Regions from separate parts of the Paenibacillus sp. FSL H7-0756 genome, predicted to be linked through region 1. Evidence: riboswitches for the same ligand, from Rfam matches in the RefSeq annotation. Region 1 holds a riboswitch; each other region holds the start of a gene.
What was found. Region 1 has a riboswitch for thiamine pyrophosphate ahead of thiC (phosphomethylpyrimidine synthase ThiC). Riboswitches for the same ligand answer to the same signal wherever they lie in the genome.
Positions count from the first base shown of each region.

Region 2: it holds a riboswitch for thiamine pyrophosphate, as region 1 does, so the genes downstream of both, NST04_RS32910 (thiamine phosphate synthase) here and thiC (phosphomethylpyrimidine synthase ThiC) in region 1, are expected to answer to the same signal.
Region 3: it holds a riboswitch for thiamine pyrophosphate, as region 1 does, so the genes downstream of both, NST04_RS01445 (ABC transporter substrate-binding protein) here and thiC (phosphomethylpyrimidine synthase ThiC) in region 1, are expected to answer to the same signal.
Region 4: it holds a riboswitch for thiamine pyrophosphate, as region 1 does, so the genes downstream of both, NST04_RS22325 (ABC transporter ATP-binding protein) here and thiC (phosphomethylpyrimidine synthase ThiC) in region 1, are expected to answer to the same signal.

Region 1 is NZ_JBBOVT010000001.1:649,129-656,415, reverse strand. Features, by position in the region: gene NST04_RS02795 (tetratricopeptide repeat protein) at 119-1,567, shown strand; gene trxB (thioredoxin-disulfide reductase) at 1,616-2,569, shown strand; TPP riboswitch at 2,619-2,725, shown strand; gene thiC (phosphomethylpyrimidine synthase ThiC) at 2,878-4,578, shown strand; gene NST04_RS02780 (DUF1858 domain-containing protein) at 4,742-4,969, shown strand; gene NST04_RS02775 (DUF438 domain-containing protein) at 4,984-6,246, shown strand; gene NST04_RS02770 (ROK family glucokinase) at 6,419-7,287, shown strand, end outside.
Region 2 is NZ_JBBOVT010000003.1:1,631,015-1,638,301, forward strand. Features, by position in the region: gene NST04_RS32880 (hypothetical protein) at 1-74, shown strand, start outside; gene NST04_RS32885 (S-layer homology domain-containing protein) at 254-1,504, shown strand; gene NST04_RS32890 (GNAT family N-acetyltransferase) at 1,583-2,110, opposite strand; gene NST04_RS32895 (amidohydrolase family protein) at 2,127-3,290, opposite strand; gene NST04_RS32900 (SDR family oxidoreductase) at 3,581-4,453, shown strand; gene NST04_RS32905 (hypothetical protein) at 4,613-5,149, shown strand; TPP riboswitch at 5,205-5,307, shown strand; gene NST04_RS32910 (thiamine phosphate synthase) at 5,437-6,060, shown strand; gene thiS (sulfur carrier protein ThiS) at 6,100-6,303, shown strand; gene NST04_RS32920 (thiazole synthase) at 6,334-7,098, shown strand; gene thiH (2-iminoacetate synthase ThiH) at 7,128-7,287, shown strand, end outside.
Region 3 is NZ_JBBOVT010000001.1:326,166-333,452, forward strand. Features, by position in the region: gene NST04_RS01425 (MFS transporter) at 1-714, shown strand, start outside; gene NST04_RS01430 (hypothetical protein) at 763-2,226, shown strand; gene NST04_RS01435 (sigma-70 family RNA polymerase sigma factor) at 2,410-3,021, shown strand; gene NST04_RS01440 (hypothetical protein) at 2,996-4,396, shown strand; TPP riboswitch at 4,469-4,579, shown strand; gene NST04_RS01445 (ABC transporter substrate-binding protein) at 4,729-5,802, shown strand; gene NST04_RS01450 (thiamine-binding protein) at 5,854-6,147, shown strand; gene NST04_RS01455 (ABC transporter permease) at 6,144-6,905, shown strand; gene NST04_RS01460 (ABC transporter ATP-binding protein) at 6,986-7,287, shown strand, end outside.
Region 4 is NZ_JBBOVT010000002.1:1,301,897-1,309,183, forward strand. Features, by position in the region: gene NST04_RS22295 (hypothetical protein) at 1-27, shown strand, start outside; gene NST04_RS22300 (amino acid ABC transporter ATP-binding protein) at 507-1,256, opposite strand; gene NST04_RS22305 (amino acid ABC transporter permease) at 1,275-1,943, opposite strand; gene NST04_RS22310 (amino acid ABC transporter substrate-binding protein) at 1,943-2,797, opposite strand; gene NST04_RS22315 (DHA2 family efflux MFS transporter permease subunit) at 2,983-4,503, opposite strand; gene NST04_RS22320 (TetR/AcrR family transcriptional regulator) at 4,655-5,311, shown strand; TPP riboswitch at 5,378-5,480, shown strand; gene NST04_RS22325 (ABC transporter ATP-binding protein) at 5,614-6,384, shown strand; gene NST04_RS22330 (ABC transporter permease) at 6,365-7,141, shown strand; gene NST04_RS22335 (ABC transporter substrate-binding protein) at 7,138-7,287, shown strand, end outside.

The sequences.
Region 1 (7,287 bases):
AGAATCTCGTTGCCACATGTGGTATACTGTGTGAAGAAGACAGCCGAGACCATAAATGGAAACGATCAGGTAAGGTGTAAGGCTAGGGAAGCTGACAAAAGGGAGGTGCCTTGCTTCCATGATTGAGAGAACTTCAGAGAATGTCGCGGAGAACAGTAATATCATTCCGGTCACTCTGGATGCCAATTTTTTCTTTGAAAGAGCCGTTCGGTCGCTGGACCGCTTTCAATATGATAAGGCATTAAGAAATTTTCGCAAAGCTGTTGAATATGAGCCGGATAATCCGGTGAATCATTGCAATATGGCGGGTATATTATCTGAGATGGGCAATTATACCGCATCTAACGAGATTCTTATCCATGTTTTGGAGAAGATCGACCCCGCTATGACGGAATGCCATTTCTATATGGCTAATAACTTCGCTAATATGGAAAGCTTTGAAGAGGCGGAGCGTTCGCTGGTCATTTACTTGGAAGAGGATGCAGACGGCGAGTTCATGACCGAATCCGAAGAACTGATGGAGCTCCTGCAATATGAGCTGAATCGGCCTGCTCCGCTGGTGCGTATCCGCAGCCGTGAGGGAGTTGTAGAGCATGACCGGGCGCGCAGTCTGCTGGAGGAGGGCAAGTTTCCTCAGGCTGTAGAGCTGCTGGAGGAGATCACTGCGAGCACTCCGGATTTTTTGGCTGCGCATAATAATCTGGCACTCGCCCATTTCTATATGGGCCGGTTTGCCAAGGCGAAGGAATGTCTGAATGAGGTGCTGAAGCAGGACCCCGGCAATCTGCACGCTCTGTGCAATATGGCCATCTTCCTGCAGTATGCAGGGGACAAGGAGCAGCTTGAGACGCTGCTGGGGATGCTTGAAGCAACGGTGCCGTTCCATCAGGAGCATGTTTTCAAAATGGCTACAACTATGGGTATCCTCGGCCGGCATACCGCCGCTTACAGCCATTTCCGCCGTCTGCTGAAGGATGAGGAGGTCGCCGGAGACGCCGGCCTGTATCATTACTGTGCGGCGGCGGCAAGCAATAGCGGAAGACATGATGAGGCGCTGCGCTGCTGGAGACAGGCAGCCAAGCTGGACCCTGCTTCCGCTGTCCCGGCGTTCTTCCTGTCCCAGCTCCAGCAGGTCCGGGCAGAAGGACATCCGATGCCTACTGTCAGCTATAATTATCAGCTGCCCTTCCAGGAGCAGCTGAAGCAGTGGAAGGGCAATACAGGCAGGTTCACTGAAGAAGTGCGGAATAATCCGCTGCTGCGCGCCTCGTTCTTCTGGGCGCTACGCTACGGCGATTCCGCTACGAAGCTCCAGGTGACCGAGGCGCTGCGCTGGATTGAGGACGAGGAGATGTCCGAGGTGCTGCGCGGAGTTCTGGAGCAGGAGCCGCTGCAGGAGGACCGCCTGCAGGAGGCAGCATTGTTCAGCCTCCAGCGGCTGATCGGGGAGAACCTGAATGAAGCCGGCAGCTCGCCGGGTGAAGAGCAGGAGCCTGTGGCTGCTCCCGGACCCAAGGGGATACTGCCCGGAACCGGCGGCTTAACGCCGTCCACTACCCGTATTTGAAGCCATTGTTGTTCTAAGACACACACCACTTGTAAGGAGGCCAATGTAATGTACAAAACGATTGTAATCGGAACAGGCCCGGCCGGGCTGACAGCCGCGATTTATCTGGCGCGTGCGAACCTGAGCCCGCTGGTAATTGAAGGCTTGCAGCCGGGAGGACAGCTGACAACGACGACAGAAGTGGAGAACTTTCCAGGCTTCCCTGAAGGGATTCTGGGTCCTGACCTGATGGACAATATGCGCAAGCAGGCGGAACGCTTCGGCGCTGAATTCAAGAACGGCTGGGTGGAGTCGGTGGACTTCTCACAGCGCCCGTTCAAAGTAACCGTGGACGGGATGGGTGTACTGGAAGCAGAGTCGGTTATTATTTCAACCGGGGCTTCTGCAAGATATCTGGGCATCCCGGGCGAGCAGGAGAATGTGGGACGCGGGGTCAGCACCTGTGCGACCTGTGACGGCTTCTTTTTCCGTAATAAAAAGATTGTCGTCGTCGGCGGCGGAGACTCCGCCATGGAGGAAGCCAGCTTCCTGACCCGCTTTGCGTCCAGCGTAACGCTGGTTCACCGCCGTCCCGAGCTGCGTGCCTCGAAGATCATGCAGGACCGGGCGCGTGATAACAGCAAGGTAACCTGGGCTTTGAACCGCACCCCGGTGGAAGTAACGGTAGGAGAGACCGGAGTGAAGGGTCTTACGGTGCTTAATAATGAGACAGGTCTGACAGAGCTGGTAGAGGCAGACGGTGTGTTCGTAGCCATTGGACACACGCCGAACACAGCCTTCTTGGGCGGGCAGATTAATACGGATGCTAACGGCTATATCGTGGTGAACCCGGGTACCACCGAGACCAATATCCCTGGTGTATTCGCCTGCGGCGATGTGCAGGATACCCGTTACCGTCAAGCGATATCAGCAGCGGGAACCGGCTGTATGGCCGCCATGGATGCCGAGAAGTTCCTGGAAGGCACGATGGTGCACGACTGGAGCGAATCGCTGGACAAATAACGGGTTTACAAGAATTACCCGCACAGGTAAAATGTATTTAATTAGATAAGATACCCACTAGGGGAGCCTGAATAGGCTGAGACGGGAAAATTGAATTTCCGGACCCTTGAACCTGATCTGGATTATACCAGCGTAGGAAAGTGGAGTCGGACTTTTTTTGAATACAGTCTTATTTGGCTGTTCCTTTAATAAAGCCGCTCCAGGTGGAGCGGCTTTTTGATTTGTAAGAATCTATAGATTCTTCAGCTCAGTCTGCTGCGTGAAATCTTATCTGAAAAGCTCATTAGAGCCAATAGGAGGAGATTAGAATGCCAGAAATAATGAAGAACGGCGAGGTAGATCTGTCCGGATTCCCCGCCAGCCGTAAAGTGTATGTGGAGGGCTCACGCACGGATATCCGGGTTCCGATGCGGGAGATCAGCCTCAGCAGAACCGAAGGCGTTGCCGGGGAAGAGGAGAATGCTCCGCTGCGTGTCTATGACACAAGCGGTATTTATACGGATGCCGCGGAGGAGACGGACATTCGGAGAGGGCTGCCGCCGCACCGTTCAAGCTGGATCGCGGAGCGTGGTGATTCGGAGGAATACACCGGAAGGGCGGTCCGGCCGGAGGATAACGGAATCCGCAGAGAAGGGGCAGCTGCGGAAGCTTGTCCAGGACTGAGCAGGAATCCCCGGCGGGCCTATGCAGGCGGTAATGTGACCCAGCTGCATTATGCAAGGCAAGGGAGCATCACACCGGAAATGGAGTATATTGCGATCCGGGAGAATACCCGGCCGGAGTTCGTAAGGGATGAGGTGGCTGCGGGCCGTGCTATTATTCCGGCCAATATCAATCACCCGGAGAGCGAGCCGATGATTATCGGCCGTAACTTCCTGGTGAAGATCAATGCGAACATCGGAAATTCTGCGGTCACTTCTTCCATAGAAGAGGAAGTGGAGAAGATGCGCTGGGCAACCCGCTGGGGGGCTGACACCATTATGGATCTCTCCACCGGCTCCAAGATCCATACCACCCGGGAGTGGATTATCCGCAATTCTCCTGTGCCGGTCGGTACAGTGCCCTTATACCAGGCGCTGGAGAAGGTGAATGGCATTGCCGAGAACTTAACCTGGGAGCTCTACCGTGACACCCTGATTGAACAGGCGGAGCAGGGGGTGGATTACTTCACTATTCATGCAGGGGTGCTGCGGCGCTATATTCCGCTCACTGCCCGGAGAATGACCGGTATCGTCTCCCGGGGCGGATCGATTATGGCGGCCTGGTGCCTGGCCCATCAGCAGGAGAACTTCCTGTACACACACTTCGAAGACATATGTGAGATTATGAAGACATATGATGTGGCCTTCTCACTGGGGGATGGCCTGCGTCCCGGCTCTATCGCCGATGCCAATGACGAGGCTCAGTTCGCCGAGCTGGAGACGCTGGGAGAACTGACGCTACTAGCCTGGAAGCACGATGTTCAGGTCATGGTCGAAGGTCCGGGGCATGTGCCGCTGCACAAAATTAAGGAGAATATGGACAAGCAGCTTGAGATTTGCCGGGAGGCTCCTTTCTATACGCTCGGGCCGCTGACTACAGATATTGCACCCGGCTATGATCACATCACTTCAGCCATCGGAGCAGCGATGATCGGGGGGCTCGGAACAGCGATGCTGTGCTATGTTACCCCTAAGGAGCATTTAGGCCTGCCTGACAAGAATGATGTGCGCGAAGGCGTCATTACCTATAAAATTGCTGCACATGCCGCAGACCTCGCCAAGGGGCATCCGGGAGCGCAGGACCGGGACAATGCGCTGTCCAAGGCGCGGTTCGAGTTCCGCTGGCGCGACCAGTTCCATCTCTCCCTGGACCCGGAAAGGGCGCTTGCGTATCATGACGAGACCCTTCCGGCGGAGGGGGCGAAGCAGGCGCATTTCTGTTCGATGTGCGGACCTAAGTTCTGCAGCATGCGGATTTCGCATGATATCCGTAATTCCCATAGGGTGGAGCAAATCACTGTAACTTAGCTGCTAATACAGCGGAATCATAATATTCTTAGGCTATCCCCCAAGCTGAGCGGCTTGCGGGGATAGTCTTTTTACAGTTAGTGATTACAATCACAATCCACCCCCGTACCCTATGCTAAGCTGTTACCTGAGAAGGATTCTCATTAGTGAGGTGTGCAAAAGAATGAGCAAACCGTTGAAGCTGGATGAATCGGTCTTTGAGCTGGTAACCAGGCACCCGGAAGTGGTTGAGATCATGGTGGAGCTGGGGTTCCGTGATATTGCGAAGCCTGGAATGCTGCAGACTGCAGGACGATTCATGACCCTGTCCAAAGGAATGAAATTAAAGAAAATAGAGCTGGAAACTGTTCGGCTGGCCTTTCAGCAGCATGGTTTCGAGATTATAGAATAGAAGGGGAGATTACGATGAGCGAACTGATTAATAACCGCGAGGTCGATATTCCGGAACAGACGCGCCGCCAGGCTATGCTGAGAGAAATCATCAAGGAGCTTCATGCAGGCAAAAGTGTGGAAGAGGTCAAGGCGCGTTTTGAAGAGGCGGTAGGTGATGTGACGGTCGCGGAAATCTCCGCAATGGAGCACTCTCTGATGACTGAGGAAGGGATTCCGGTAGAGGAGGTACAGCGCCTCTGCTCTGTGCATACCGCTATCTTCAAAGGCTCGATTGAGCAGATTCACCGGTCCGCGAAGCCTGAGGAGCAGCCGGGCCACCCTGTGCATACCTTCAAGCTGGAGAACCGGGAGATCGAGCGGCTGGTCAACTTCCGGCTCGCGCTGCACAAGGATAAGTTCAAGAAGAACGCTAGCGATGAGATCATCTATAAGCTGCTGGAGGACTTAAGCCTGCTGCTGGATCTCGACAAGCACTACAGCCGCAAGGAGAATCTGCTGTTCCCTTACCTGGAGAAGTACGGTATCTACGGCCCTACCAAAGTGATGTGGGGGGTTGATGACGGCATCCGCAGCATGATTAAGGAAGCCAAGAAGGCACTAAGCAGCTTCAACGGGGAGACGGAGCAGATTGCCGCCTCGCTGGAGGAGATCATCCAGGAAGTCAACGAGATGATCTTCAAGGAAGAGAATATTCTGCTCCCGATGGCGCTGGATAAGCTGACTGAGGATGAGTGGGTCCGGATCGCCCGCGAGAGTGATGAGATCGGCTTCTGCCTGGCCGCACCGGAGCAGGTGTGGGTACCGGAACGTGCGGCTGAACCGGAAGGTGCAGAGGTGCCGGCGGCAGAGGGAGAAGGACTGTCCCCGCAAGGCTTCATCCGGTTTGAGACCGGGCTGCTCTCGCTCCACCAGCTCGAGACGCTGATGAATCATCTGCCGGTGGATCTCACCTTTATCGATGAGAACGATGTCGTCCGCTACTTCTCGCATGGCAAGGAACGGATCTTCGCCCGGACGAAGGCGGTCATCGGCCGCACGGTGCAGAACTGCCATCCGCCGCAAAGCGTGCATGTCGTGGAGAAGCTGCTGGCTGACTTCAAGGCCGGGGTGAAGGATGCCGAGGACTTCTGGATCAACATCAAGGATAAATTCATCTATATCCGTTATTTCGCCGTGCGGGATGCAGACGGCCGTTATATGGGGACACTGGAATTCACTCAGAATATCGCACCGATCCGTGCCCTTGAGGGCCAGAAGCGGATTTTGTCGGAATAGCATATTTATTATAGAAGAAACATTTGGACTTTCACGCGGGTAGCGGCGCCTGAGAGTCTTTTTGCTACGCCGTGACCCGGGTGTATCGCCTTTCCTTGACCGCAGGGGAGGCTTCTATTATAGTGGGTACGTAGGATTAACTATTTTAGCATAGAAAAAGGTGGCTTGTAACATGTCTGAACATATCTACGTTGGCGTGGATTTAGGTGGTACCACGATTAAGGTTGGAATCTGTAATGCCGAGGGAAGCCTGCTGCACACTTACGAAGGTCCGACAGGGACTGCGGATGGCGTTGATGCTGTCATCGATAATATCGAGAAGTATGTACGCCAGATAGTGGAGGACTCTCCGTACTCCTGGGACCAGCTGGCTGGTGTGGGTGCGGGACTGGCCGGATTTACGAATATTCGTGAAGGTATCATCATCCTTGCGCCCAACATAGGATTTAGAGATGTGCCGATCCGCTCCATTCTGGAGGGTCGTCTGAACAAGCCAGTCAAAATAGACAATGATGCCAACGTGGCAGCACTGGGTGAAGCCTGGAGCGGGGCAGGGCGCGGCATAGAGAATTGCGTCTGCTATACGCTCGGCACGGGTGTCGGCGGCGGTATTATTATTAATGGTAAAGTGTATCAGGGCTTTGCCGGCCTGGCCGGTGAGCTGGGACATATCTCCGTGGTGCCCGATCTGGAAGCGATCCAGTGCGGCTGCGGGAACATGGGCTGTTTGGAAACCGTTTCCTCAGCGACAGGCATTATCCGTATGGCCAACGATGCTGTAGCACGCGGTGACCGGACCTCCCTGTCTACCGTTGAAAAAATCGCTGCGAAGGAAGTATTCGATGCCGCTAAGGCAGGCGATGAGGCTGCGCTGCGGATTGTGAACCGGGCGGCCTTCTACCTGGGCAAATCGATGGCTTCCGTCGCAGCGGTTCTGAACCCTGAAGTATTTATCGTCGGGGGCGGAGTCTCCAAAGCAGGAGATATTCTGTTCGATGAAGTCCGCCGGGTGTTCGCTAAGCTGGCACCAGCCCCTCTGCA
Region 2 (7,287 bases), on a different contig from region 1:
GTACCATGAGTCTGCTGCTGATGGTCTCGCTGGTCGTCATGATCTTTTTCATGGTGTACAACACAATTATCTAATTAACCTGCTGCCGGATGGGCAGTGTGGTGCTAACAGCTCTGGAAGCCTCGGCCTCCAGGGCTGTTTCGTATGTCTGGAAGCACATTATTGGAGATTGTTCCCAACGGCCGTGGATTCCGCTACACTGTGATTAGGTGCTTAGTTCATTTAGGATCACATACATAGGAGAGTGGCAGTTATGATTGGAAGAAAAATAGTAACAGTGGGGCTAAGTCTGGGCTTGCTGCTGGGTTCAGGCGGGGTTATGTATGCGGCAGCCGATTATGAAGGACACTGGTCGCAGAAGCCGATTAGCCGCTGGCTGGAAAAGGGATGGCTGAAGGGATACGCGGACGGGTCAGTCCGGCCGGATCAGGCAATCACCAGAGCGGAATTTATCACGTTGATCAACGGGTTCGCCGGGCTAACGGCGGAGAGCAAGGTGAAGGCCGATTTCAGCGATCTTCCTAAGACGGACTGGGCCTACGAAGAAATCTCTAAAGCACTCGATGCGGGTATCATCAAGGGTTACGGAGGCACGATTCGTCCGGGCGATCCCGTTATGCGCCAGGAGGCGGCGATTATGGTGAGCAGATTGCTGTATTATGAGACGGGGAGCACGGAGGTATTATCCCGGTTCAGCGATAAGGATCAGATTGCAGGCTGGAGCCAAGCCGATGTCGCTGCTATGATCAATGCCGGAGGAATGAGGGGATACCCGGACGGACGGTTTGCTCCAAAACAAGCGATGACCCGGGCCGAAGCGATTGCACTGCTGGACTACTACAACGTCACAAGCGGCGGCTTGCAGAGTGTAAATATCGGAGTTTCTGAGGGGCTCGGAAGCTTTGAACCGGGAGCCATCAAATACTATAACAATGTCACCGTATCCGGCTATGATGTGCTGCTGCAGAATCTTAAGATATTTGGAGACCTGGTTTTGGAAGAAGGAATTGGCAACGGAGAGGTGGACTTGGATAGTGTTGAAGTGTTAGGCAAGGTCATCATACAGGGAAGCGGAGATCCCTCAGTGAAGCTCAAGAACACAACCTTGAACCAAGTGATTGTGCAGAAGAAGAGCGGAACTGCCCGCCTGGTAACCGAAGGTGCAACATCGGTGAAGGCGGTGTCAGTACAATCTAGTGTGATTCTGGAGGAGGGTGAGGGTACTGGTGCCGTGCTCACAGATATTGATCTGCCATCCGGCCTTGCAGCCGGGCTCGTAGTGACACTTAATGGCAATTTCGGAGACGTGAACATTGAAGCCAAAGGACCCATCCTCCACCTGCAAAAAGGCTCCATACGCACGGTTAAGACCGCGGCCTCAGCATCAGGGCTTAAGATAGAGCTGGATGAAGGGACAACGATTACTCAGGCTATTCTGAATACGTCAACGAAGGTTACGGGAACAGGCAGAGTTCTGGATGTAATCGTGAAAGAAGATGAATAGAATTCTGAATGAAGGACTGCTCTCTTCTAAAGGGCGTCATGAAGAGCATCAGGATCAGCATTGCTGCTCTGTATAGATCTATATCCCTTTACGCCCCAGATACTCCCGGTCCAGTATTGCATAAAAGTATTGGTTGACCCACTGGTTGTTCCAGTGTATTTCTTCCCGGAATACCCCCTCGCGGACCATCTCTAACCTGTCCAGCACCTGGATGGATGAGGTATTGTATTCATTGCACATAGCCACGACTCTGTGGGCCTTCCATTCTTCAAAAGCAAGCTTCAAGACCAGCTGCGCTGCTTCAGTGCAGTAGCCTTGCCCCCGGTATTCAGGGAAAAGACTGTAGCCCAGTTCCCAGCTCTCGCGCTCTTTTACATACCAGTGTATATGCACTTCCCCTACAGGGGTTGCCTCCGGGGAGGCGAGCCGGATCACGAATTGTTTGTGCCAGTCGCTATGGATTTGTTCCGCCACAGTCTTCCGGACGGCCTCCTTGTCGGTTGGAATCATATCCTCGAAGGGCCAGAGCGAGGTGCTGGTCTCCAGATCTGTGATGAAATCGATATCGTCCGGGGTGACCGGAGATAATGTGATTCTTGCGTTCATTTTGCAAAACCTCCTGCTAGTATGATTTCGATACGATCTTGCCGTCTTTCATTACGCATATGACCTGACGCAGGTTATTAATATCCGCCAGCGGATCTCCCCCGACGACCAACAGATCGGCCCTCTTGCCTGTCTCAATGGTACCGAGTTCATGATCCAGCTTACAGATTTTGGCACCGGATGAAGTGGCGGCCATAATAATCTGCATCGGGGAGAGGCCGGCTTGTCCTAACAGCTGGATCTCTTTCCACGGCATACCGGCTCTGTACCACGGAGGAGCTTCTTCGATAAAATCATCCCCCAGGCCAATCTCCCCGCCCGCCTGAATAAATCTCCAGAGATTATCCAGGCCTTGCTCCAGCAGCGGCGCTCCGAATTTGTCCTGGAACATCTGGAGTACGGTGAGTGTGGGGACGATTCGGATGCTCCTGCTCACCATTTGCCTTATCAGTTGATCGTCCAGCCGGTCGTAAATCATATGCGCAGCATCGCTGATCCCAGCATCCACCAGAATCTGAAGATTGCGCGCACTTGTAACATGAGCAGATACGTAAGTGCCCATGCTCCGGGCCTCCCGGCAGATCGCTTCAAGAATCTCCTGATTCAGCTGGGGCAGTCCGGCGGTAGCAGGATCGTAGCCGTCTTCCAGCGCTGTTTTGATGAAATGTATTCCTTGTTCCAGGACTTCACGGACCTTAAGCCGCGCCTCATCCACACTCTCTACGCCGATAGGTTCCTGACCACCGTAACCGCCTGGAGCCGTGAAGACCTTGCCAGACGTAAGAATTCTGGGAAAAGCACCGCTCTCCAGCTGCCGCGTATGTGTGACTACATCGTCAATCGATGCTGCCGTAGTCATTCCCTCATCGCGGATCGTAGTAATTCCTTCTGCAAGGCACGCGGCCAAATATTCCGTATGATATCCGTGCAGCGGCTCATTCTGTATGTACTTGAAGCTTGTATGGGCATGGGTGTGAATGAACCCCGGCAAAACGAACAGACCCTCCAGGTCGATCACTTTAGTTGCGGAGTCAGGCCCGGATCTCCCGTTAATGTCACTTTGCTGTGTTATGGTGCCGAAGCGGCCATTAACAATCTCAATGTTTGTATGATGCAGCGGCGGCCGTCCGGTTCCATCGATTACCGTTCCGTTCACCAGCAAGATGCGCTCATTTCCCATGGTGGAAGCGTCCTCTCCGTTAAGGTAGTTGTCTTTCCTCACAAAGTATAGGGCTTTCCCCCTAGCGGATATAGATAATATTCTTTTTGGAAACGTTCGTTGCTTACCGTACTATCGTTCCGCAACAGGTGCCGGTGAATGAAGATTGGTTGTTTGGGCGGCTGCCAAGTGTGGTAAGTAACATAACGTACAGCCAAGCAGGCACACTGCCTGATGCATAAACACCAGACCTTAAGCCATGCTAACATGATTAATCAACATTACTGTGGACAGCGAAAGGAGAATGGATTATGCCAGACACTAACAAACAACCTGTCAAAACCCTGCCCCCGCAGGTACAGGATCAACGCCCGGGAATTGAGAGTGAGATGAACCCGCTCCCGGAGTTTGAGACACCGGCGTATAAGGCAGCAGGCAAGCTGCTGGGCAAGGCCGCGCTCATTACCGGAGGCGACAGCGGGATCGGGCGTGCGGTTGCCGTTCATTTTGCCAAGGAGGGAGCGGATGTAGTGATCTCCTACTTGAACGAGCATGAGGATGCGGAAGAGACCAAGCGCCAGGTGGAGCAGGAGGGCAGAACATGCATTCTGATCGCCGGGGATATTGGGGACGAATGCTTCTGTCAGAGCCTGATTCGTCAAACCGTTGAAGGACTCGGCAAGCTCGACATTCTGATCAACAACGCGGCAGAGCAGCATCCGCAGGATAAGATTGAGGACATTACGGCAGAGCAGCTGGAGCGTACGTTCCGGACGAATATTTTCTCCATGTTCTATCTGACCAAGGCAGCCATGCCTCATCTTAAAAAAGGTGCTACGATCATAAACACCACCTCCATCACGGCGTATCGCGGCAGCCCGCAGCTGCTGGACTATTCGTCCACCAAGGGAGCGATTCTCAGCTTCACCCGTTCGCTGTCGATGAATCTGGCCGATAAAGGCATCCGCGTGAACGCGGTAGCGCCTGGACCGATCTGGACCCCGCTGATTCCGTCAACCTTTGACGCGAAGAAGGTCAGTGAGTTCGGCGGCACCCAGCCGATGAAGCGCCCGGGACAGCCTGAAGAGCTGGCACCGGCTTATGTATACCTGGCCTCGGACGATTCCTCCTATGTGAGCGGACAGGTGATGCATGTGAACGGCGGCGAGGTTGTCAACGGCTGATGGGTGTAGAATAAGATCTGGATGCAGATTTGTGTGCAACATATAAATTCTATTTTTAAAAAAGCCTAACCGCTTGCCGGCAGGCTTTTTTTCTGCGCTTGTAACTATTACAATATATTTCCGTCTATTTAGTTAATTGGATATGAAAAGGGGATTGGGATGCTTAGAAAAAAAGGATTCATTCTATCTGCAGCGGGGATTTTTGTTTTTCTGGTAGTGTTCATTTACTTGACTCCTTTTGCAGGGAGACTTGTGGCAAATACAAGATTGGAAGGAAAGGCAAAAAGCATTGGGGTTAGAATTACACAGGAATCACCGCCGCTACCCCTTGTTACTTCCGGGAAAACCCAAATTCCGGTTACCCAAAGCAGCTATTGCTGGGGGAAATTAGGATGTGCGGATTATATAGGAGGACAATCCATGGTACAGGGGGTTACTCCCACTGTTATAGAACCTGAGGGGGGGATCCATGTTGCTTTTACTTATAAACCGGCACCCGGCGGGTTAACCGTTCAGCAATTTGCCGATGATAAAGAAGTGCAAATTCCATTGCAGAACGGCTCTTTTAATGCTCCAAAAGAACAAGGCGTTTATTACTATGGCATATCAGCATTCTGGACAACCGAGGATGGTAAATTTTCAGAAGGGAGTTCATCTGTGGTTTTTGTAATTGAAGTAAAATCTACGAAAGAATAGCCCTAAGAGGAATAATATGCTAATATACAACAAGCAAGACGAAACAACCGCATAGAACGATCACTAGGGGTGCCGCAAGGCTGAGACGGGCGTAGTTGCCTGGACCCTTTGAACCTGATCTGGTTTATACCAGCGTAGGGAAGTGGAGAACGAATATTGCAGCGGGGGTATACGGCAAGTGCCGGTATTCCTGTTTCTATTCCAGACTGCTTCCTTTACGGGGGGCGGTCTTTTTTGTGTTGTGGAGTGGTGCAGAGTGAGCTGGAACAGACGGGAGGGGAAGGTCGTTGTACGAAATTCATGCGGTCTCGGATGGGCGGCTACCGCCTGAAGCGCTGGCTGAATGGGCCGCGGCGGTGCATTCTATGGTGGATTATATCCAGCTCCGCGAAAAATCCATGCCCGCCCGCGAACTGCTGGCGGCGGCGCAGCAGATGCTTCAGGCCGGAGTACCGCCATCGAAGCTGGTCATTAATGATAGGATCGATGTTGCCCTGGCCGCCGGGGCAGGCGGTGTACAGTTAGCCTGGCATAGCCTCCCGCCAGCCGCAGTGCGCGGCCTTGCACCGGGCCTGCGGATCGGCAGATCGGTCCACTCGCAGGAAGAGGCGGCGGAAGCTGGAAGGCAGGGAGCAGACTTCTGCCTCTACGGGCATGTGTTCCCTACGGCCTGCAAGCCCGGACAGCAGGCACGCGGACTGGAGCAGCTGGCCGAGGCTGTCCGCTGGAGCCGCATACCGCTGATTGCGCTCGGAGGGATTACCCCGGGCAATGCCGGAGCGGTGCTGGCCCAAGGGGCGGCTGGCATTGCTGTCATGTCGGGGATCTGCGGAGCTCCTGACCCGGTGGCAGCAGCCCGTGCTTATAGGGAAGCGGTTCACAGGGCGGCAGAGCAGTCTTGTAACCCATGATATGGATCAAGTAAAAGGCACAGCAGGAGGTGAACAGGCATGATTGTGACCGTTAACGGTACCCGCCAGAGGGTGGAAGAGAGCTGCCGGACGCTGGCGGATCTGCTGGCCCGGCCCGAGTGGGCCGGGAAGCTGGTCATTGTCGAGCTGAACGGCGAGCTTGCCGGAAGAGAGGTTTATGGCGATACGTTACTGAATGAAGGGGACCGGATTGAGCTGGTTCATTTTGTAGGCGGAGGCTGAACACAAAGACTTATCCCAGGAGGCGTTAAGATGCAAGATCCATTGATGATTGGCGGCGTGACTCTAACCAGCAGACTATTCATTGGCACCGGAAAATACAGCCGTAACACTCTTATTCCCGAGGTCATTACGCGCTCAGGCTCACAGGTCATTACCGTTGCCCTGCGCCGGGTGGACCCGGAGAGCAGTGACAATATTGTCAGCCATATTCCATCCCATATGACTTTACTGCCTAATACCTCTGGTGCGCGCACCGCAGAAGAGGCGGTACGTATTGCCCGGCTGGCGAGATCGGCGGGGCTGGGAAACTGGGTGAAGATTGAGGTCATCAATGACCAGAAATACTTGCTGCCGGATAACATGGAGACCATCCGGGCGACCGAGATCCTTGCAGCAGAGGGCTTCGTGGTGCTTCCGTACATGAGTCCTGATCTGTCCGCTGCCCTGCGGCTGAAGGCAGCGGGGGCTGCGGCTGTGATGCCGCTAGGGGCACCGATCGGGTCCAACCGCGGGCTGCAGACCAAGGAGCTGATCCGGATTCTGATCTCCGAGACGGATCTGCCGGTGATCGTGGATGCCGGAATCGGCAGACCGTCCGAGGCGGCTGAGGCGATGGAGATGGGCGCTGCTGCGGTCCTGCTCAATACAGCGATTGCCACCGCCTCAGATCCGCTGCTGATGGCAGAAGCCTTCCGTGATGCGGTATCCGCCGGGCGCAAAGCTTATCTCGCCGGACTGGGCCCTGTGGAGGAGACGGCGGCAGCCTCTTCACCGTTGACCGGATTCTTGGCCTGACAGATGGAATAGGGAGGAGAGGAACGGTTATGAGCTTTTATGAGACGATGGCCCGGCTGGAGCAGCTTCCTTACGGGACGCTATGGAGCCGTTATACGGCAGAGGATGTGAAGCGCGCGCTTCGTGCAGAGCAGGTGGATGAAGAAGGGCTGATGGCCCTGCTGTCACCGGCAGCGGAGCCTTATCTGG
Region 3 (7,287 bases), 320 kb from region 1:
AGGCTGGCCTTCCTGATCGTTGCCGCCTTCTCCCTCCTCTCGCTGCTCTTCTGGGCGAAGAGCAGATTCGGCCCGCTGGACAGCGCGCTGGATGAGCGGCCCCCCCGCCCTAACCGCGCTGCGGCAACAGGAACCGCCAGAAGATTGTCCTTGCCCTACAAGGGCAAGCAGTGGGTCGTGCTTGGCTTGTTCATTCTGTTCTTCTTTCTCTATGTAGGCACTGAGATGAGTCTGGTGAACTTCATGCCGGCGATCTTCATTGCCAAGCTGGGCATGAGCGAAGCTTCGGCAGCGCTCACAGTCACCTTCTTCTGGCTCGCCATGTCAGCGGGCAGACTGTTCGCCGGTGTTATCGCCGAGCGGATTTCCTACCGCATCTATGTGCTCGTCAGCTGCTTTGCCGCTTTGCTGCTGCTTATCATTTTCCCGTACGCCGGTCACCGGCTTGCCGCCTTTGCGATCATTCTGCTGCTTGGCCTGTTCATGTCCGGCATCTTCTCGATCGCACTGGTCTTCTCCAGCAAGCTCCTGCCCGGCGCAGAAGAATCGACGCCCAGCATTATGATCGCCTCCGGCGGAATTGGCGGCGCGGTGCTGCCGCTGCTGACCGGCTGGTCCATGGATCATCTGCAGATCGCCCAGACCTCGGGACTTTTGGCCGCTTTTGCCGCCTTATTATTTCTGTTAAGTGTGACCGCCTGGAGAATCGGGTAATTGGAACTGACAAGGTTCATATTCTGCGAATAAGGATGGAATTCATATATGGCTGAACTGCTGGCTGAACTGCAATCCGAGCCCACTCTGCATACCGCCTTGCTGCAATTCATTTTCCCCTTCTCGATCAAGCCTGGGCAGGATAAAGAGCTGATAGCAAGTCTGCAGAAGGACGGGTTTACGCGTTTTTTTCTCGACAACAAGGAACTGGAGAATGCCTATTACGGAGAAGGCTACTGCGTGTCCCATGAGAAAATGGAGCGCAGCTATCTGCCGTTTGCCGCTCATGTGCTGTTTCCGCGTGAGAAGGACAGCGATTCCTTCCGCCGCTTTTCCCGGGTAAACGATCTGCAGTGCCGGCTGGAAATGCTCTTCCAGTCTGTTGATTTCCGGATTCTGTCCACCGATGTGTTCCTCTGTCCGTTTGAGCTGGGCTTTCTGACTATAAGAGTGGCTATCGAGGAGGAGAACCTTCCCTTCAGCACCGTGCTGGAATTCGCCGACCGGTTCCGTACATTGGAGGATGTGTGTCATCAGGATAAACATACCTTTATCCATTGTCAGGAGAAGTCCTTCGGCCGGGTGGAGGATTTCGTGTTCAAGAATCTCGTCTCCGGCCTAGAGCCGTTTCTCGACCCGGCCGAAATTGATGGCGCGTATTTCGAGACCCTGCCCTTTTTCGTAGATGAACGGATGCTGGTGCAGGCCTTCTATGGCTTCAACCGTGAGGAAAACCTGGATGAGATCAGTGTCAGGCTGCGCTACCGTGCCTCCCAGCTGGATGGGCTGAATCTGGAGGGCAGGCCTTTTACCAGCGCGAGTGATCCTGAGTATATCGAGCAGTACACCCGTGAGCATTGCTATAACCGCTGGGGGCCGGACACCTATTATATGACGAACGAGCAGACCTTCTGCTGCCTGAGCCGGGCGAAGCCCGATATTGCCACGGAGCTGGCCAACCAGATGTACGGAGAGTATTATTATGGGCTGCTGCTGAGTATATTTCATAAAATCGTACTGCTGAAGCTCGCCAATCTGCATTCCCGGCTGCGCATCAACCACGATTACGACGAGATCGAGAATCTGATCTTTCTGATCAACAAATTCTCGGCCAAATTCTACTTCCTGGAGCTGATTTCGCAGTCGCAGGGGCGGGAGATTTTTTTTCAGCTGCGTAAGGTGTATGGCAATGATGCCCTGTTCGATGAGGTGAAAATGACCCTGAATGACCTGTTCCAGTATCAGGACAAATTCCAGGCCAAACGGCGGGATACGCTCCTGATGGTGCTCACCGTGTTTACGGTCATCAGCGGGATTTACGGGATGAATCAGGTGATCGAGGATCTGAAGGGACAGATCGACTGGAGCAAAATGCTGGAGTACTCCGCGTTCGAGTATCTGGCTCTGTTCCTGACCTTCTCCGGGATCACCGTCAGTGTCGGCTTAACGCTGAGAGAGATCTGGAACGGCATCCGCAGCCGCCGCAAGAAGCGGCATTATACGAGGGATTAAGACACATCCGAATAGATAAACAAAAAAACAGCGATGCTTCCGCCAGGGGAGTATCGCTGTTTTTTGGTACGCATTCAGAGATCTTGTGAGTGATTTGTCTGCCATCAAGCGTAGTAACCAGTAGTTAGACATAATCAGCACTAGCTTCCACCTGAGGGATGGGAAGAATTACCGGAGGTTCATATGACACCTAAAGACTATGACAGCCTCTCCTGGCCCGGCAGGTTCAGCAGAGGAGATAAGCAGGCACTTGCCGATGCTATGGATTACTATGGAACGGATGTGCTTAGGCTGGTCAAGCGCATTCTGGGCGGCTGCGGGCGGGCAGAGGATGCTGAGGAATGTGTCAGTGATGTATTCTTAGCTGCCTGGAACAACATCGGACAGTACGATCCTGATCGGGCCTCATTCCGCACATGGATTCTAATCCTTGCCAAATATAAGGCGCTGAATCTGCGGCGTAAATTACAGCCCGGGCTTGATCAGACGATGGGCGAGGCAGCCATCCCCGTCCGGAGCAGCAGCAACACCGAGCAGGAAATTCTGCGGCGTGAGGCAGCGGAAGAACTGCTGCACCATATCAAGCAGCTTCAGGAGCCGGACCGCAGCCTGTTTCTGCGCCGGTATTATCTCTATGAGAGTCTGGATGAACTGGCTGAGGCTTTTGACTTAACGAAAAAAGCTGTAGAGAACCGGCTGTACCGGTGCCGAACCATTCTGAAGCAAACTCTGCAGCAGACTAAACCAAACAGAGAGGAGGACTTAGGCCATGAAGAAAGAGTTGACCACCGGTGAGCAGGAGCTGTTCGATCAGCTCGATGCGCTGGAGTTCAGTGAAGCGGAGCTGGCCTTGAACACGCTGACCGCCGAGCCTCAATCAGCCGCTCCATCGGAAGAGGAGCTTGAAGCCATAAGCAGAATCAAAGTGCGCACCTTGTCCCGGACCGGGACCGCTCCTGACGTACAGCGCCGCTTGCCTTCCGTCCGCAGAAGCCGCCGGCAGGCTTATACCGGAGTTGCCGCAGCCCTTCTGCTTGGCGCAGGGCTGGTGTTCACTTCGCCCAGCGTCCAGGCGGGCCTGAAGCAAGTGTTCAGCTTCTTGCCCGGCCTTCACACCGTAGTGGAGAATAGTCCCGACAGCCCGTTATATGTGCTGAAGAAGCCTTTCACCGCTGCTGTAGGTCGGGGTGAACTGACTGTCAACGCTATCCTTGTGCAAGAGAACCGCGCAACCATTAATCTTCGGGGGCAGAAGACTCGCATTATTAATGAATTTCAGGCAGACATCGGAGGAACCCGCTATACCTTCATGTTCAATTCGCGAACTTCCTCTGGAGGTCTCGACTGGGATGCAAGCTACAGCGCTCTTCTTCCCCATGATCTCACTTTACAGGCTGAAGAAGCGGTAACCTTATACATTAATAGCACGGTCATTGGACCGCTTGTCCTGGGGCCGCCGCAGACCGCCGATGACCTGCAGCAGCTCGGGGTCAGCGATGTCCAGCAGGATGTGCGGATTTCCGCTTTTCCGGTACGGCTGGGTGATGGGCTTGTCCGTGTTGAACTGGTCCCGGCTCTTCAGAAAACCGCATCCGCTGCATCTTCTTATACACTAGAGCCGCTAATGCCCTGGAATGGCACCTATGTCGAGAATGCAGCAGGAGTAAAAGTCTCTACCGAGCACTCTCCATCCTCTATAGGCTACTATTCTGAGCTCTTGTTCCGTGAACAGAAGGAAGCCGGAGGACATCCTTATACAGTCGTCATCCCTTACATCGAGGTATCCGATCAGGAAGCCGTCTCCCAGAAAGTTACCCTGCCGCTGCCCGCTATCGGAGAGAGCAGAACGCTGGATATTACTGCTGAGATCGCCGGATATCCGGTAGACTTCACCCGCATCACCCGCAGCAGTGAGACAGAGGTCAATGTAGATATAGACTTGAAATTTAACCCGGCGGGGGCAAAGTCACTTACCCATTTCTCTGTCAGCTATCCGGGCTCTAAGGAGCCTTATTCCTTTGGGTGGGAGGAGAGTGAAGGCACACCGCGTGTCATGAAGACTCTTAACCTGATTACAGAGCCGGGCGCGGATAAGCTGCGTTTTATACTTTCGAAGCCCATTTTTATATGGAAAGGTCCCTGGACTCTGCCGCTCAAACTGGAGGATTAAGACAGAGAGGGTGGACAACGGCGGGGCTGCCGTCTATAATACACCGTAAGAACATAGCAATACCTGTGAACTTTATAGAACCAGGGGTGCTGGAATTGGCCGGCTGAGATTGTATCCCACAAGATACTGACCCTTATACCTGATCTGGATAATGCCAGCGTAGGAATCTTCATTCGGCACAGTGCCTTAAGCGGTACTGCAGCTGAAGTCCCCTCACGCAAGTCACTGGCGTCCCGATCATCGGGACGCTTTTTTGATTCTAAGGATGTACAGGAATAAGGTTTCTGTAAGCTCTGAAGACCAGGGGTTGCTGGAAGGAGAGAGAAAGAGAAATGGGAGTCAAAAAAACAGTCACACTACTGCTCAGCTCCATGCTGCTGCTCACCGTAGCGGGCTGTGGCGGAGGGAACAACAGCGGCAATGCGGGGGCCAGCGCACCTGCTGCCGGGAACAGCACGGCTGCACCTGATGCAACCGCAGCCGCACCCACGGATGCACCTAAGGCTCTGACCCCGGTCAAGATTGCCCTGGACTGGACACCGAACACGAATCATACCGGCCTGTATGCTGCCAAGGAGTTGGGCTATTACGCGGAGGAAGGTCTTGATGTGCAGATTGTACAGCCTGGCGCTGCCGGGTCCGATACGATGGTCACTTCCGGCGAAGCTCAGTTCGGCATAAGTGCCCAGGAAGCCCTAACCCTGGCCCGGCTGCAGGATGTGCCGCTGGTGTCGATTGCTGCAATCATTCAGCATAATACCTCCGGTTTCGCGGCTCCGAAGGACCGCAATATTAAGACGCCGAAGGATTTCGAAGGCAAAACCTACGGAGGCTGGGGCTCCCCTGCGGAGCAGGCTGCCATGAAAGCCATCATGGACCCCGAAGGCGGGGATGTCTCCAAGGTGAAGCTGGTGAATATCGGCGAAGCGGACTTTTTCACAGCCGTGAAGCGGGATATTGACTTTGCCTGGATCTTCTATGCGTGGACCGGGGTAGAGGCCGAGCTGCGCGGCGAGCCGCTGGATATGCTGTATCTGAAGGATTACGCTCCGCAGCTGGATTACTACACCCCGGTGCTAACCACTAGCGAGAAGGAAATCGCCCAGCACCCTGAAGTGGTGAAGGCCTTCCTTAAGGCTACGTCCAAGGGATATCAGTACGCGATCGATAACCCGGAAGAAGCCGCGACGGTCTTGTCCGATGCTGTACCTGATCTGGACCCCAAGCTGGTGCTGGCCAGCCAGAAATGGCTTAGCCCGAAATACAAGGACGACGCCCCGCGCTGGGGCGAGCAGAAGCTTGAAATCTGGAAGAATTACGCCGACTGGATGTACGGCCTGAAGCTGCTGGATAAGCCGCTGGATGCGGAGAGCACGTTTACGAATGAATTTTTGCCGGAATCATAATCAACCCGCATAGCGGGAATCTTATACTTAACTTGAGAGGAAGGATTCATCATGGCTAATACATTGCTCAGCATTCAGGTCATTCCCAAGACACCGAACAACGAGGATTCTATCCCTTATGTGGACAAGGCCATTGAGGTCATTCAGAAATCAGGCGTGAAGCATCAGGTGAATCCGCTGGAGACCACGATGGAAGGCGAGCTGTCCGAGCTGCTGGATATTGTGCGTGACATGCATGAGGCGCTGATCGCCTCCGGCAGCCCGAGTGTCATCTCACAGATCAAGATCGCCCATAATCCGGGCGGCATCAGCATGGATAAGCTGACCGAGAAATACCGGCCGTGAGAAGCACCTGGAAGCTAGTGTGGCCGCCCTTTGTGGCGGTCCTCTTTTTTGTCGGGATATGGCAGTTATCGGTTATGCTGTTCGACATCCCAGCCTACCAGCTGCCCAGCCCCGCAGATATCGCGCGTGAGTCGAAGAACAATGCCTCCGGGATCTGGGAGCACACCGCCGCCACGCTGCGGCTGACCCTGATCGGCTTCCCGGTCGGCACAGGCATCGGCCTGCTCACCGCCTTGCTGCTGCATCTGCTGCCCTGGGTCAAGCGGGCGATCTATCCGCTGCTGATCCTCAGCCAAAATGTGCCCTCCATTGCGCTGGCCCCGCTGCTGATTATCTGGTTCGGGTTCGGCCTGCTGCCCAAAATCATCCTGATCACCCTCGTCTGCTTCTTCCCTGTAGCTGTTGCAGCCATGGGCGGGCTGGCCCAAAGCGACCGGGTGATGATGAATTATATGAAGATGGCCGGTGCGGGCAAGTGGCAGATCTTCACCCGGCTGGAGCTTCCCGGCTCCCTGCCCTCCCTGTTCTCCGGGCTCAAAATATCCGCCACCTATGCGGTGATGGGTGCAGTGGTGGCCGAATGGATCGGCGCCGACAAAGGAATCGGCTACTATATGCTGCTGCAAAAGTCCTCTTACCGTGCGGACCGGATGTTCGTGGCCATCGCCATCATCGTGCTGCTGAGTCTCGTATTATTCGCGCTCATTGCCCTGCTGGAGAGATGGCTGGTGCGCTGGAAGCCGCGTAAGGATGCCTAATGTGTACAGAAGGATCATCCACAACAGAAGTAACCATAATGAACTGAAGGAGGCTGGGCGAAGTGTCTGAGCTTACGAGGATTGAACTGGAGAAGGCGGACGGAGACGGACGCCTGCGCACTCAGAGTGTGCCGCCTGCGCTGGAAGTCAGCGGCATCTCCAAATCGTTCACGCACCGCCGCCGGGAGACGCAGGTGCTGAATCAGGTGTCCCTGACTGTGGAGCCGCAGGAATTTGTCTCCATTGTCGGCCCGTCCGGCTGCGGCAAAAGCACGCTGTTCCATATTATCGGCGGCCTTACGCTGCCCGATACCGGAACCGTCCGCATGAACGGCATCCCGGTGACCGGGCAGCGCGGCAAGATCAGCTATATGCCGCAGCA
Region 4 (7,287 bases), on a different contig from region 1:
TTAGTTTATAAAAATGAGGAGCTTTGAAATGGAGTATAAATTACGGCGACGCTTAGGAGCACGCTCCGCAAACGGAATGTTGTTCCAATCGCTCTTGCATCCAGATTTTTTTCATTCCCCTAATCGGTGAAAATCCGGATACAAAGGCGACCGCTCCGCTTCTTCTCCACAATCATTCCGCCCGCTCCGCTGTTTAACAGGGGGAGTTACAAACACAGTTTCAAGTGCACTTCTGCTCTTCATTTACGCTCACCGCCCACTTCACCTTCGCATAAATACAATGTATGCTGTTTTTCACACACGTTCGCTCCATATACCAGCTTGCAGGCACAATGTATACTGTTTTCCACATACATTTAGACCGTGCGCCTGCTTGCGAGCATAATGTATACTGTTTTCCACATACATTGCTCCGTATGCCTCCTTGCGAGAACAATGTATACTGTTTTTAACATACAGTAGCTCATGTACCGTTGTACCAGCCAATTTTATTTGGTTTTAAGCAATCACGCTTCCCCGCTCAACCGGTTGAGGAATTGCAGGGCGCGCGGGTTCTTCGTCTGCTCCAATACTTCCCGGGGGGTTCCCTGCTCCAGAATAACTCCGTTATCCATCAGGATGATCCGGTCGGCCACATCGGCCGCGAATTTCATCTCATGGGTGACGATGACCATCGTCATTCCTTCCCGGGCCAGCTGCTTGATGACCTTCAGCACCTCGCCGACCAGCTCAGGATCAAGCGCCGAGGTCGGCTCATCGAATAGCAGCACCTCCGGCGAGACCGCCATTGCACGTGCTATCGCTACACGCTGCTGCTGGCCGCCGGACAGCTGATGCGGATACGAGTCTGCCTTATCTGCCAGACCCACCTTGTCCAGCAGGGCCAGCGCTTTGCTGCGCGCTTCTTCCTTGGAACGCTTTTGTACCGTGACCTGTCCCTCCATCACATTGCCGAGTGCCGTCATATGCGGGAACAGATTATAGGACTGGAACACCATTCCTGTCTGCTGGCGCAGGGACAGTACGGTACGCTGTGGAATTTTGGCGCCCGGGGTGAAATCCAGCTTAACCGTGTTCAGCGTAAGACTGCCCTTATCGGGGGTCTCCAGCAGGTTGAAGCAGCGCAGCAGTGTGGTTTTGCCGGAGCCGGAAGGTCCGATAATGACCATTACCTGGCCGTGTTCAACGGTGAGATCCACACCTTTTAGCACCTCCAGCGGCCCGAAGGACTTATGTAAATCGCGTATTTCAATCATTCGTGTGCCTCCTTAACCTTAACTGGCCGAATACCGGTCCAGCCGCTTCTCCAAGTTATTCTGCAGCGCAGACAATACAGAGCAGAACAGCAGATAGAACAGCGCCGCTTCGCAATACAGCAACAGAGGTTCATAGGAGGTCGCCACAATCTGCTGGGCTTTTCTGAATATCTCAACATAAGTAATACTGGCCGCAAGCGAAGTATCTTTAACCAGGCTAATAAAAGAATTCGATAACGGCGGAACTGACACACGGGCAGCTTGAGGCAAGATCACCCGGCGCAGTGCCTGCTTCCGGCTCATCCCCACAGAGAACGCGGCTTCCCACTGGCCCTTGTGGATAGACAGAATGGCAGCCCGGACAATCTCCGAGGAATAGGCCCCGACACTGAGCGTGAATCCGATAAGCGCGGCGATGAACGGATCAAGCACAATCCCGGCGGCGGGCAGTCCATAGAAAATAATGAACAGCTGTACCAGCAGCGGCGTTCCCCGGATCACCCAGACATAGAAACGGGCGAACAGCCTCGGAAGCCTCCAGGAGGACAGCCGGGCAAGCGCAGTAATCACCGCCAGCAGCAGCCCCAGAATAAAGGATGCTACCGCAAGGGGAAGGGTAAAAGCCACCCCCGCTTTGAACAGAGGCAGCAGTGAATCGAGAAATATTTGTATTTGGCGGTCATCCATCATTTCGATACGTCAGCGCCAAAATACTTCTCGGAGATCTTAAGGTAGGTTCCATCGCTCTTCATAGCAGTCATCGCTTCGTTCACAGCCTGTACCAGCCCGTCATTCCCTTTCAGGAAGACTGCAGCACTATGCGAGCCTTCGGCAATCTCATCCACCTTCTTGATCTTGACATCCGGTTTCTGCTTCTTCAGGTCGAGGTAGGACAAGCCGTCATTGACGGTAGCATCGATCCGGCCGGAGGTCAGCAGATCAATCGCCTGATTGAAGCCCTCGGTCGATACGATCTCGGCACCGTTGTCTGTGGCGATTTTGCCGAGGTTGCTGGTGAGCGACTGGCCGGCTTTTTTACCCCTCAGATCGGCGAAGGTCTTAATATCCTGATTATCCTCCGGCACGATCAGCACAGCCTTGGAGACAATATACGGATCGGAGAAATCATATTTCACTTTACGCTCATCGGTAATGGAGACTTCATTGAAAATCACATCGAAGCGCTTCGCATCCATCCCGGCAAAAATCCCGTCCCACTGCGTCTCGATGAACTCAGGCTTCACACCCAGGCGCTTGGTCACTTCTTCGGCGATCTCGACATCGAAGCCCGTCAGCTTGCCGTCAGCATCATGGAAGGTGAACGGTGCGTAGGTCCCTTCGGTGCCGATGCGCAGCTTGCCGCTGGCTTTGACGGCCTCCAGGGTGTTCTGCTCCCCGGAAGCTGCACCCTCTGCAGCCGCAGCCGTAGGCTCAGCCCCGGTATTGCCGCCCGTTGCTGTCTTGTCCGTATTGTTGCTTCCGCAAGCCGCAGCCGTGACCATGGTCAGGAGCAGCATAATAGTCAGACTAAGTTTTTTCATTCGATCAATCCCCTCTCGTATCTTCTTTATAGACACCGTATATTGATTTCCATAGCTTAGCTTGCCCCAATTTCTTCTCCTGCATCAGGATCTCCAGAAGAGAAATCAACACAAAAAGCGACTCTCCGGGAAAAGGAGAATCGCTCTCATTGGACTACATAAGCTCTACTTCTATATGGGCATTACTACACGTGCATGATTTCTGGCGTCGCCTGTTCCTTGGAACGTTCAGTTCCGGCATGGCGGCCCCGGCGCAGCAGCAGTCCAAGGACCGCACCGCCAAGCGCGACAAACATCATAATGTGGAACGTGTCCGCGAAGCCCTGAGATAATACGGTTTGCTTAGCCAGCAGCAGCGCTTGCTGTGAAGCGCCTGCGGTGCTTTTCCCGGCAGCCGCCGCCGCTTCCTGCATCTCTATGCCGCGCGCCGTTGTTCTTGCGGTCAGAATGGTAACCAGCGTCGAGACGGCCAGCGAAGTAATTACCTGCTGCATCGAGTTCGTCAGCGAGGTTACCCGGTTCACCAGATGGCTTGGCGCCTTGTTGAGCAGATGCGTGTTCATTGGCATCATCATCATACCCATGCCGGCCCCGCACATGATCAGCGGAAGAATCAAATCGCGGCTCTGCGTGGTAAGATCCACATGGGAATACTGGAATAACGCGCCGGAGACCAGACTGAGGCCGCAGACCACGAGCCAGCGCACACCTATCCGGTCGAACAGTATCCCGGCAATAGGCATCATCAGCCCGGAAGCGATCGCCTGCGGCAGCAGCGTCAGACCGGTATCAAATGCGCCGAAGCCGCGGGCCTGCTGCAGAAATTGCGGGAGCAGGAATAACGCGCCGTATAAGCCGAATTGGGCGATCCATTGCACGATGATTCCTGTCGTGAAATCTACAGATTTCAGAATCCGCAGCTCCAGCAGCGGTGTCTTGGAGCGCAGCTCTGCGATGACAAAAGCGATTAGCGCCACAGCGCCCAGCAGCAGCCCGATCAGCGTTTTCTCGGAGGTCCAGCTCTGAGCGCCTTGGCTAACTCCGTAAGTGAGCGAAGCAAAAGCCAGCGGGCCAAGAACCATACCTAGCTTATCCATGCCGGGCACGCTGTTCTTCGCCGCATTCGGCAGCTTGCGCAGTCCAATCAGCACCGCAATGATGCCAATCGGAATATTAATGAGAAAGATCCAGCGCCAGGAATGGTATTCAACCAGCCAGCCCGACAATACCGGACCAATAGCCGGTGCGAACAGGACGGGAATGCCCATAATGCCCATGACTACGCCAACCTTGCTTTTGGGAGCCAGTCTGTACACATAGGCCATCCCTACAGGGAGCACACAGCCGCCGCCCAGTCCCTGAATGACCCGGAAAACAATCAGCCATTCGGCGCTGCTTGGTGTAGCGCACAGAATCGAGCCTATCGTAAACACAATTACCGCCGTCAGGAAGACTGTCTTGGCCCCGAACCGGTCAGACAGCCAGCCTGACAACGGGATAACTGAAGCCTGGGCCAGCATATATCCGGTAACTACCCACTGCAGCGTATGCAGATCCGTCTTGAAATCCACCACCAGCCTGGACAAGGCTACGTTCATCGCCGTACTGTCCAGCACAACCATAAATACTCCGGCAATAATGGCCAGCAGCGGAACCAGAATGCTGGACAGCCGGAAATCGGCTTCCTGCTTCAAGGTCTGATCCATGTCTCTTCTCCTCCTAAAGCTGTCCGCGTTCTTCATTGACCTGCGGGCAGATTGTTCTATATAATGAGTGAACGGACAACTGTCCGTAAGTGCAATTCATAGTCTACGGACAATTGTCCGTTGTGTCAATTCTTTTCTGAAAGGGGTTCTCATGAAAAAGCCAGACACCGACGCTGCACAGCTCCAGCCGTCAGCTTCGCAAGCCATAGAATCCGCTTCGCCCATGTCCGCCGATCCTTATGTACAGCGGATTCTTGAAGCTGCCCGCCAGTTGTTCACCGAGAGCGGACTTGAGGCGGTCAGCATGTACAGCATTGCCAAGCGGGCAGGCATAGGGCAAGGCTCCCTGTACCGCCGTTTCACAGATAAGGGTGAGATCTGTTCTGCCCTGCTGAAGGGCAGCGCAGACCAATTCCTGTCCGGGCTGGAGCAGCAGGTGGCTGCCAGTGCCGGCGAAGCCCCGGCTCTCGCTCAGCTGCAGAGCAGCATTGAGCAGATTGCCGATTTCATAGAGCAATATGCCGAGTTGCTGAATATGATCAAAGCCGAGTTCACCGGCAAGAAGCAGCTGACCCAGTTTGAGCATCCTTTTTTTCAGCGGCTGGGCGTGATGATGACAGAGCTGCTGGAGCGCGCTGCGGCAGGTGGTGAGATTATTGACATTGATCCGGCCTTTGCGGCCACGGCCTTAATCTCTATCCTCAGTCCCGATCTGTACCTGTATGAGCAGAAGCGGCACCACTCCTCCAAGCTGGACATCTCCAGGGGCATCGTCACTTTGTTCGTGACCGGTCTGGCGAAGCGCTGACCGCCTGCCCTTTACAAGAGGGAAATTTGTGGTATATTAAGTAGCAATTACGAATTCAATAGCAACATTATTCACTAGGGGAGTCGGCCGACTGAGACGGAGCTTAAGCTCCGGACCCTTTGAACCTGATCTGGATCATACCAGCGGAGGGAAGTGGAGCAGAATGTATCAGTGGTTCCCGTCACAGGGCCGCAGCTGACTGTACCTTCCGCCCCATTCATTGCCTCCGGGAATGAATGGGGCTTTTTTTGTGCTCCGCACAGTATCTATACCAATTTCAAGGAGGCTTCGTACATAGTCTTATGATCAATATTAGCAATCTGTCCTATGCCTTCGGGACCGGTTCGTCCCGGACCCCCGTCTTCTCAGAGCTGTCCATGAATGTGCAGCGCGGCGAATTCATCTCTGTCGTAGGCGGAAGCGGATGCGGCAAAAGCACCTTGTTCAAAATCATCGCCGGTCTGCTGGAGCCGGGCAGCGGCAGGATTATGCTGAACGGAGCCGAGTCCTCTGCAGCTGCGAAGAGGCTGGGCAGTGTGGCCTACATGCCCCAGCAGGATCTTCTTCTGCCCTGGCGCACCGTACTGGACAATTGTCTGCTGCCCTGGGAGCTCAAGCGCAGCCGGCCCAAAGCAGCCGCTATTGCCGAGATCCGCACCCTGCTGCGCCGCTTCGGCCTTGACGGGACCGAAGCGGCTTATCCGCAGGAGCTGTCGGGCGGAATGCGGCAGCGCGTGGCGGTCCTCCGCACCGTGGCGGCCGGAAACGACCTGCTGCTGCTCGATGAGCCGTTCGGGGCGCTCGATGCCATTACGAAGCGCTCGCTGCAGCGTTGGCTGCTGGAGTTATGGGCGGAGCTGGACAAAACGGTGCTGTTCATCACCCATGACCTGGAAGAGGCGCTCTTGCTCAGTGACAGAATCTATCTAATGACCGGCAGAGAGGGCAGCGGGATGCAGGAATTCTCAGCCGGTCTCCCCCGTCCGCGTCATCACAGTCTGAACTATGAACCGCAGTTCGCCGCCCTGCGCCAGGAATTGGAGCTGAAGCTATATGAGAACCGCCGCTCCTAGAAGATTGCTCCAGCATTACGGTCCGGCGGCCCTGCTCGCCCTGCTGGCGCTTGCGGTCTGGGAGTCAGTAGCCCGGCTGGGCCTGATTCCTCCCTTCATTCTTCCGGCTCCGTCTGCGATCTGCATGGCTTTGCTGGAGGAACGCCGCTTGTTATTCGGGGTGCATCTGCCTGCTACTCTGCTGGAGGTACTCACAGGCTTCGCATTGTCAGTGATCTGCGGCAGCCTGCTGGGGATCGCCATGCACCTGTTCAGTCCGCTGGCCAAGGCACTGTATCCGCTGCTGATCATCAGCCAGACGGTTCCGCTGATCGCCCTCTCGCCCCTGTTCATCATGTGGTTCGGCTATACCTTGTGGAGCAAGGTCGCCGTTGTCTTCCTGACTGCTTTCTTCCCGGTGGTCATCGGCACCTATGACGGATTGTCCAAGAACACGGACGCTTACCGGGAGCTCCTGCTTACCTACGGCGCGAGCCGCTGGCAGATTCTCGGGAAGGTGGGCGTTCCGCTGGCTTTGCCCTCTTTTTTCTCCGGACTGAAGCTGTCTGCTGTGTACTGTGTGATTGGTGCAACGATCGGGGAATGGCTTGGGGGCAGCCGGGGGCTGGGCTATTTCAGCCGCAGAATGGCCGGGAATCTGCAGAGCGCCAAGATGTTCGCCGCTGTTGTCTTATTATCTCTACTCGGTATCCTGCTGTTTCTGGCAGTCGCCGCACTGGAGAAGATTATTCTGAAGAAAAGAGGACGTTATTCATGATTACTATCCGCTATGCCCGTTATCTGCACCATGCAATTTCAAGGCCAGCCATGCTGCTGTCCGCTCTGCTCCTCTGTATGCTGCCTGTCCTGGCAGGCTGCGCCAATACGAACAATCCGGCGGCCTCCGGCTCCCCGGCTGGTACT